Regions from separate parts of the Streptomyces ovatisporus genome, predicted to be linked through region 1. Evidence: riboswitches for the same ligand, from Rfam matches in the RefSeq annotation. Region 1 holds a riboswitch; the other holds the start of a gene.
What was found. A riboswitch is a leader RNA that binds a small molecule or an ion and turns the genes downstream of it on or off. The one in region 1 is predicted to bind glycine.
Positions count from the first base shown of each region.

Region 2: linked by a shared signal. The riboswitch ahead of gcvP (aminomethyl-transferring glycine dehydrogenase) and the one ahead of gcvT (glycine cleavage system aminomethyltransferase GcvT) in region 1 are both predicted to bind glycine.

Region 1 is NZ_JBHSFH010000004.1:471,078-474,479, reverse strand. It holds gene ACFPA8_RS06935 (hypothetical protein) at 1-463, shown strand, start outside; gene ACFPA8_RS06930 (AAA family ATPase) at 651-1,238, opposite strand; glycine riboswitch at 1,552-1,663, shown strand; gene gcvT (glycine cleavage system aminomethyltransferase GcvT) at 1,806-2,960, shown strand; gene gcvH (glycine cleavage system protein GcvH) at 3,164-3,402, shown strand, end outside.
Region 2 is NZ_JBHSFH010000014.1:136,516-139,917, reverse strand. It holds gene ACFPA8_RS24020 (DNA polymerase IV) at 1-1,246, shown strand, start outside; gene ACFPA8_RS24015 (PRC-barrel domain-containing protein) at 1,141-1,539, opposite strand; glycine riboswitch at 1,791-1,888, shown strand; gene gcvP (aminomethyl-transferring glycine dehydrogenase) at 2,076-3,402, shown strand, end outside.

The sequences.
Region 1 (3,402 bases):
GGTGACGACGACGCTGATCGACCGTCAGACCCTCTCCTCCGACCGTCTGGAGCGGTACGACGGTCTCGTCGACGAGGTCGGCGACCTGCTCGAGGACGTCCAGGAGTCACCGGGCGGACGCCTCTCCCGGGAGGACTCCGCGGAGCACGCCGAGGACGTACAGGAGGCGCTGGCGGAGCTGCGGCTGCGCGGCGGGAACCGGGACGGCGCGGCCCTCACCGCGCTGGAGGACCGCGCCGAGGCGCTGCTGGAGACCTCCCGGGGCGGCGACGCACGGCAGAGCCGCGCGGAGGCCCGCCGGCTGGCGAGGGAGACGGTGAAGCTTCTCGCCACCGCGCCCGACGGCCGGGCCACTTCGGACGAGGACTCCGACCTGGATGACCTGGACGGCGCAGACGGCATGGACGGCGCAGACGGCGTGCGGCTGTTCACGGGGAGGCTGCTCTCCCCCCTGCTGGACTGAACGCCGCAGCCGTGCCGGCACTCGGATGCGCCCGGCCGTCCCGCCCGTCCAGCGGGACGGTGGGGCGGCCGGGCGCATCGGGTCCGGCACGCGGAAACCGCCGTTCAGCGGTCGCACACCGGACGCCTCGGTGCTCCGTCGGTCGCTCTGTTCGTCCGTTGGTCGCCCTGTTCGTCCGTCGGTCGCTCTATTCGAAGGCCACGCCCCGCAGGGCCGCCGCCGCTTCCCGGTCCAGCAGCACCACGGACGCGCATCCGCGCGGCAGGCGCCCGGCCTCCGCGTCGGCGAGGAGCTGCCGGACGGCCCTGCGGTGCCGCAGGAAGGCGTAGTCGGACACCCGTCGTCCCCGCTGGGCCTGACCGGCCAGCGCGGCGGAGGGCGGTACGTCGAGCAGGACGAGGTGCATGGCCCGGCCGCGCCGGCGCGAGTCCCTGCCCAGCCAGTTGCGCACCCAGCTCTGGCTTCCGCAGTCGTGCACAACGACGCTCGCCCCGGAGACGAGCGCGCCGCGCAGCCCCGCGTAGTGCGCGAGACGCACCAGCGGCCGGTAGACGGCGTAGGGCAGCCAGCGGGGCAGCAGCGCCGACCACCGCTCCCGAGCGTCCTGGGAGTCGATGCGGCGGACCGTGTCGGCCACGGCGACGACGCGGCGGATCAGCGTCGATTTACCGCTTCCTGGGAGGCCGGAGACCACCACCCTGTCGCCCGTGGGGAAGCGCAGTGTCCGTCTGGCCGCAGTGCCGCGCAGATCGTGCCGGACGACCGGCGTGGACATCTTCGTGGCGGAGACGGTCCGCTCCTGCCGGGAGCCGGGCTGGGAGTATCCCCAGCCCGTCACCGTCGCGTACGTACTGCGCAGGCTGCCCACCTGATCGCCCTCCCCGAATAACGCCGCCGTACGGCGGCTCGTCTCCGAGAGTGTCAAGAAACGGTAATGCGCATCAAGGCGGCGATTGCCCCTGTCCGTGTCCGTTCGGCGCCCGCCGCCGGACCTCGCCCGCTCCCCCGCTGTTCTCCCCGTTGTCCGCACCGTCGACGCGTCTGCGGTGCCATGCCATGATGTGCAGGCCAACTGCATACCGGCCGTTTGAATCCACGCGGGAGAGTTCCCGGCCGCGCGCAGCGACGCGGGTCCGCCGGGGCGCCGAAGGAGCAAGTCCTCCCTTGAATCTCTCAGGCACCGATTACCGCGCAGGACGAGGCAGATCTGAAAAGCGGGCCGCCCCGGTGCGGCTCCACCCAAGGTGCAAGCCACCACCCTGTTCAGGGCTCGTGGCGAACCTCTCAGGTTCCGATGACAGATGGGGAGGACATCCGCGTCACCGAGTCACGGGAGCCTGACATGAGCGACACCGGCGGAACCACCGCGAGCGACCGCCCCCGCACCACCGCCCTGGACGCCACTCACCGCGCGCTCGGCGCGACGATGACGGACTTCGCAGGCTGGGACATGCCGCTGCGCTACGGCAGCGAACGTGACGAGCACGTCGCCGTACGCACCCGCGCAGGGCTCTTCGACCTCTCCCACATGGGCGAGATCACCCTCGAAGGCCCGCAGGCGGGCGAGTTGCTGGACTACGCCCTGGTGGGCAACCTCTCGAAGCTGTCCGAGGGCCGCGCCCGCTACACGATGATCTGCAACGAGCGGGGCGGCATCCTCGACGACCTGATCGTCTACCGGACCGGTGAGCAGCGGTACATGGTCGTGGCGAACGCCGCCAACTCCCAGGTGGTGCTCGACGCGCTGCGCGAGCGCAGCACGGGCTTCGACGCGACCGTGCGGGACGACCGCGACGCGTACGCGCTCATCGCCGTCCAGGGCCCGGAGGCCGCCGGCATCCTGAAGACGCTCACCGACGCCGACCTCGACGGCCTGAAGTACTACGCGGGCCTGCCGGGCACCGTCGCCGGACGCGACGCGCTCGTCGCCCGCACCGGCTACACCGGCGAGGACGGCTTCGAGCTGTTCGTCTCACCCGACGACGCAGTCGCGGTGTGGGAGGCGCTCACCGAGGCGGGCGCCCCGGCCGGGCTTGTGCCGTGCGGGCTGAGCTGCCGGGACACCCTCCGCCTGGAGGCCGGCATGCCGCTGTACGGACACGAACTGTCCACGGCGACAACGCCCTTCGACGCCGGGCTCGGCCGCATCGTGAAGTTCGAGAAGACCACCAACGACGGCGCGTTCGTCGGACGCGAGCCCCTGGAGGCCGCCGCCGCGCGCGCCGAGGAGGCTCCCCCGCGGAAGCTGGTGGGACTCATCGCGGAGGGACGCCGCGTACCGCGTGCCGGGTACGCCGTGGTCTCCGCCGCGGACGGTTCGGTCATCGGCGAGGTGACCTCCGGCGCCCCCTCGCCGACTCTCGGCAAGCCGGTCGCCATCGCCTACGTCGACCCGGCGCACGCCGAGCCCGGCACCGGCGGCGTCGCGGTGGACATCCGCGGCAAGCACGAGCCGTACGAGGTCGTGGCGCTCCCCTTCTACAAGCGGCAGCGCTGAGTCCCGGTTCCGCCCTGCGGACGGGAGTCGCCGATCCCACAGTGCCGGGTGTCGTGGCCGCAGCGACGGGTGGGAAGGATCATCCCCGTGCCCGTGCCGGATGCGTGGTGCGTGCGGCAGGCCGTACGGACCTGTGCGCGGCGCCCGTCCCACTGACCAAGACTGTTTTCCTCCGTCCCCTTCACATCCAGGAGAATCGCACTATGAGCAACCCCCAGCAGCTGCGTTACAGCAAGGAGCACGAGTGGCTGTCGGCCGCCGAGGACGGCGTCTCGACGGTCGGCATCACCTCGCACGCCGCCGACGCCCTCGGCGATGTCGTCTTCGTCCAGCTCCCCGAGGCCGGCGAGTCCGTCACGGCGGGCGAGCCCTGCGGTGAACTGGAGTCGACGAAGTCGGTGAGCGATCTGTACGCCCCCGTCTCCGGTGAGATCACCGAGAT
Region 2 (3,402 bases), on a different contig from region 1:
GCTCTCCCCGCTGGTGGAGCCCCTGAGCCTCGACGAGGCCTTCGTCGACCTGGAGGCCGGGGAGGTACTGGAGGCGGCGGAGGCGCAGGCCGCACGCACGGTGGGTGAGCGGCTGCGGGTCATGATCCGCGAGGCGACGGGTCTGAGCGGGTCGGTCGGACTGGCAGGCTCGAAGATGCTGGCCAAGATCGCCTCGGAGGAGGCCAAGCCCGACGGGCTCTTCCTCATCGAACCGGGGACGGAGCGGGAGCTGCTGGCCCCGATGCCCGTGAGGACGCTTCCGGGGGTCGGCCCGGCCACAGCCGAAGTGCTGCGCCGGGCGGGACTCGTCACGGTCGGCGACACGGCGGAGGCGGGGGAGGCGGAGCTGCTGCGGCTGCTGGGCAAGGCGCACGGCACATCGCTGTACGCGATGGCGAACGGTTGGGACGACCGGCCCGTGATCGCCGAGCGGGACGCCAAATCGGTTTCGGTGGAGGACACCTTCGACGTGGACCTCACGGAACGGACCCTGGTGCAGGCGCATGTCGCCCGGCTCGCGAGCCGGTGCGTGGAGCGGCTGCAGGCCGCGGGGAGATCCGGTCGCACCGTCGTGATCAAGGTGCGCAGTTACGACTTCTCCACGCTCACCCGTTCGGAGACGTTGCGGGGGCCCACGGACGACCCGGCAGTGGTGCGTGAGGCGGCCGCCAGACTGATCGACACGGTCGACACCACCGCCGGGGTCCGGCTGCTCGGGGTGGGCGTGAGCGGCCTCGCGGACTTCACACAGGAGGACCTCTTCGCGCAGGCGGCGGCCGCTGCGGAAGCTGCCGGGACCCCGGACGGGGAGACCCGGGCAGCGGCGTCCACCGACGCGCCGTCCGCGGACGAGGACGCCAAGCCGCTCGCGGACCGGCGGTGGATGCCCGGGCGGGATGTGCGGCACGCAGAACACGGAGCCGGTTGGGTGCAGGGAAGCGGGGTGGGGCGGGTGACCGTACGTTTCGAAACCCCCGGATCGTCGCCGGGCAGGGTGCGTACGTACCCGGTGGACGATCCGGATCTGCAGCCGGCGGAGCCGCTGCCGCCGGCGGCGATGGCCGGGCGCGAAGAGCGGGAGGACGGGCCGGAGCCGTTGGGCCGGCCGGGTGGGACCACTCAGCTTTCCGATCCGGCTATGCGCCCGAAGTCGCGGTCCGGCCCCGGAGAGGACGACGGGGACGACGGACCTCCCTCTGCCGAGGCGGGAACGTCCAGCCCGTAGTGGATGTAGAGCTGCAGTTCCTGCACGGGTGAGAGGTGCCGTCCCACGCCGAGCACGGGGGTGCCTCTGACGAGGGAACGTGCGAAGGGTACGTGGAGGACGTCGTCCACGAGTTCGCTCGGCTCCAGCGGAACGAGCGCCTCTCGTCTGAACAGGCCGGTCCGCACGGCGGCCCACTCCGGCTCGCCGGTGGCGTCGTCGAGATAGACCTCGCCCACTGTTCCGATCTTGCAGCCGCTCGCGTCGAGCGCTCTGCGCCCGATCAGGCTCCGGGGGTCGATGTCCCTCTGCACGGGTCCTCCATGTGCTCGCGAGTGGGCACCGTGCGCTGGCACGTGCCGCGGCCGGGTACGGCTCCGGCGGTCCGACGGACCCCTCCCCGTGCCCCGTCGTGTGCTGCCAGGTGCGGTGGGGGCGTCCACGACGCCGGGAGCCGGCCGTGCAAGCCGTAATACCTACCCAAAGGCACATTTGAGGGTTTGGCCACTCGAGTGCACCTCCAGTTCCCGTCCGCGGAACCGCTGGTACGCTCGAAAGCGGCTGACGACCCCGAGCGGGAGAGTCCTCCGGCGCCAGCGCCGGGGGCGCCGAAGGAGCAACTCCTCCCCGGAATCTCTCAGGCTCACGTACCGCGCGGGTGAGGTCACTCTGGAAAGCAGGGCGGGCCACGCAGTGCCTGGGCTCCCCCTCACCGACGGTGAAAGCCGGGTCGGCCGCGTGCCGGGCGGACCGGTGAAACTCTCAGGTTGAGATGACAGAGGGGGAGGCCGTCCGGGCACCCGTGTCGTGGTGTCCCTCGCAGGTCGCAACGACCAGGAGGCCCCCGCAGATGACCGCCAACCGCATCCCCCTCACCGATCTCGAACGCGGCACTCCTTTCGAACGGCGCCACATCGGCCCCGACGCGGGCGCGCAGGCCAAGATGCTCGCGCAGGTCGGCTACGGCTCCCTGGACGAGCTGACCTCCGTCGCCGTCCCCGAAGTGATCAAGAGCAACGAGGAGCTGGATCTGCTGCCGGCCCAGAGCGAGGCCGAAGTGCTCGCGGAGCTGCGCAGTCTCGCGAGGCGGAACCGCGTACTGCCGTCGATGATCGGTCTCGGCTACTACGGCACCTTCACGCCGCCGGTCATCGTGCGGAACATCATGGAGAATCCCGCCTGGTACACGGCGTACACGCCCTACCAGCCGGAGATCTCGCAGGGACGCCTCGAAGCCCTGCTCAACTTCCAGACCATGGTCGCCGACCTGACCGGACTCCCCACCTCCGGTGCGTCACTGCTGGACGAACCGACCGCGGCGGCCGAGGCCATGGCGCTCTCCCGCCGGGTGGGCAAGGTCAAGCAGGGTGTCTTCCTCGTCGACGCGGACTGCCTGCCGCAGACCATCGCCGTCGTGCGTACGCGTGCCGAGCCGACGGGCGTCGACGTCGTCGTCGCCGACCTCGGCGAGGGCATCCCGGCGGACGTGGCCGAACGGGGCGTCTTCGGACTGCTGTTGCAGTACCCGGGCGCGTCGGGCGCCGTGCGCGACCACCGTGCGGTGATCGACCAGGCGCACGAACTGGGTGCTGTCGTGACCGTCGCCGCCGACCTGCTCGCCCTCACGCTGCTGACCTCGCCGGGCGAACTCGGCGCGGACATCGCCGTGGGGTCCAGCCAGCGCTTCGGTGTGCCCATGGGCTTCGGCGGACCGCACGCCGGCTACATGTCCGTGCGGGAGAAGTTCGCGCGCAGCCTGCCGGGCCGTCTCGTCGGCGTCTCCAAGGACGCCGACGGCGACCAGGCATACAGGCTCGCGCTGCAGACCCGCGAGCAGCACATCCGGCGGGAGAAAGCCACCAGCAACATCTGCACCGCGCAGGTGCTGCTCGCCGTGATGTCGGGCATGTACGCCGTCCACCACGGCCCGGAGGGCCTGGCCGGCATCGCCCGCCGCACGCACCGCTACGCGACGATCCTCGCGGAGGGACTGCGCTCAGGCGGCGTCGAGATCGTCCACGGCAGCTACTTCGACACGGTCACCGCCCGGGTCCCCGGCCGCGCGGCACAGGTCGTGGCGCAGGCCCGCGAGGCGGGAGTGAACCTGCGGGAGGTGGACGCCGACCACGTCGGCATGTCCTGCGACGAGACCACGGGCCGTGCCCAGCTGGCGGCCG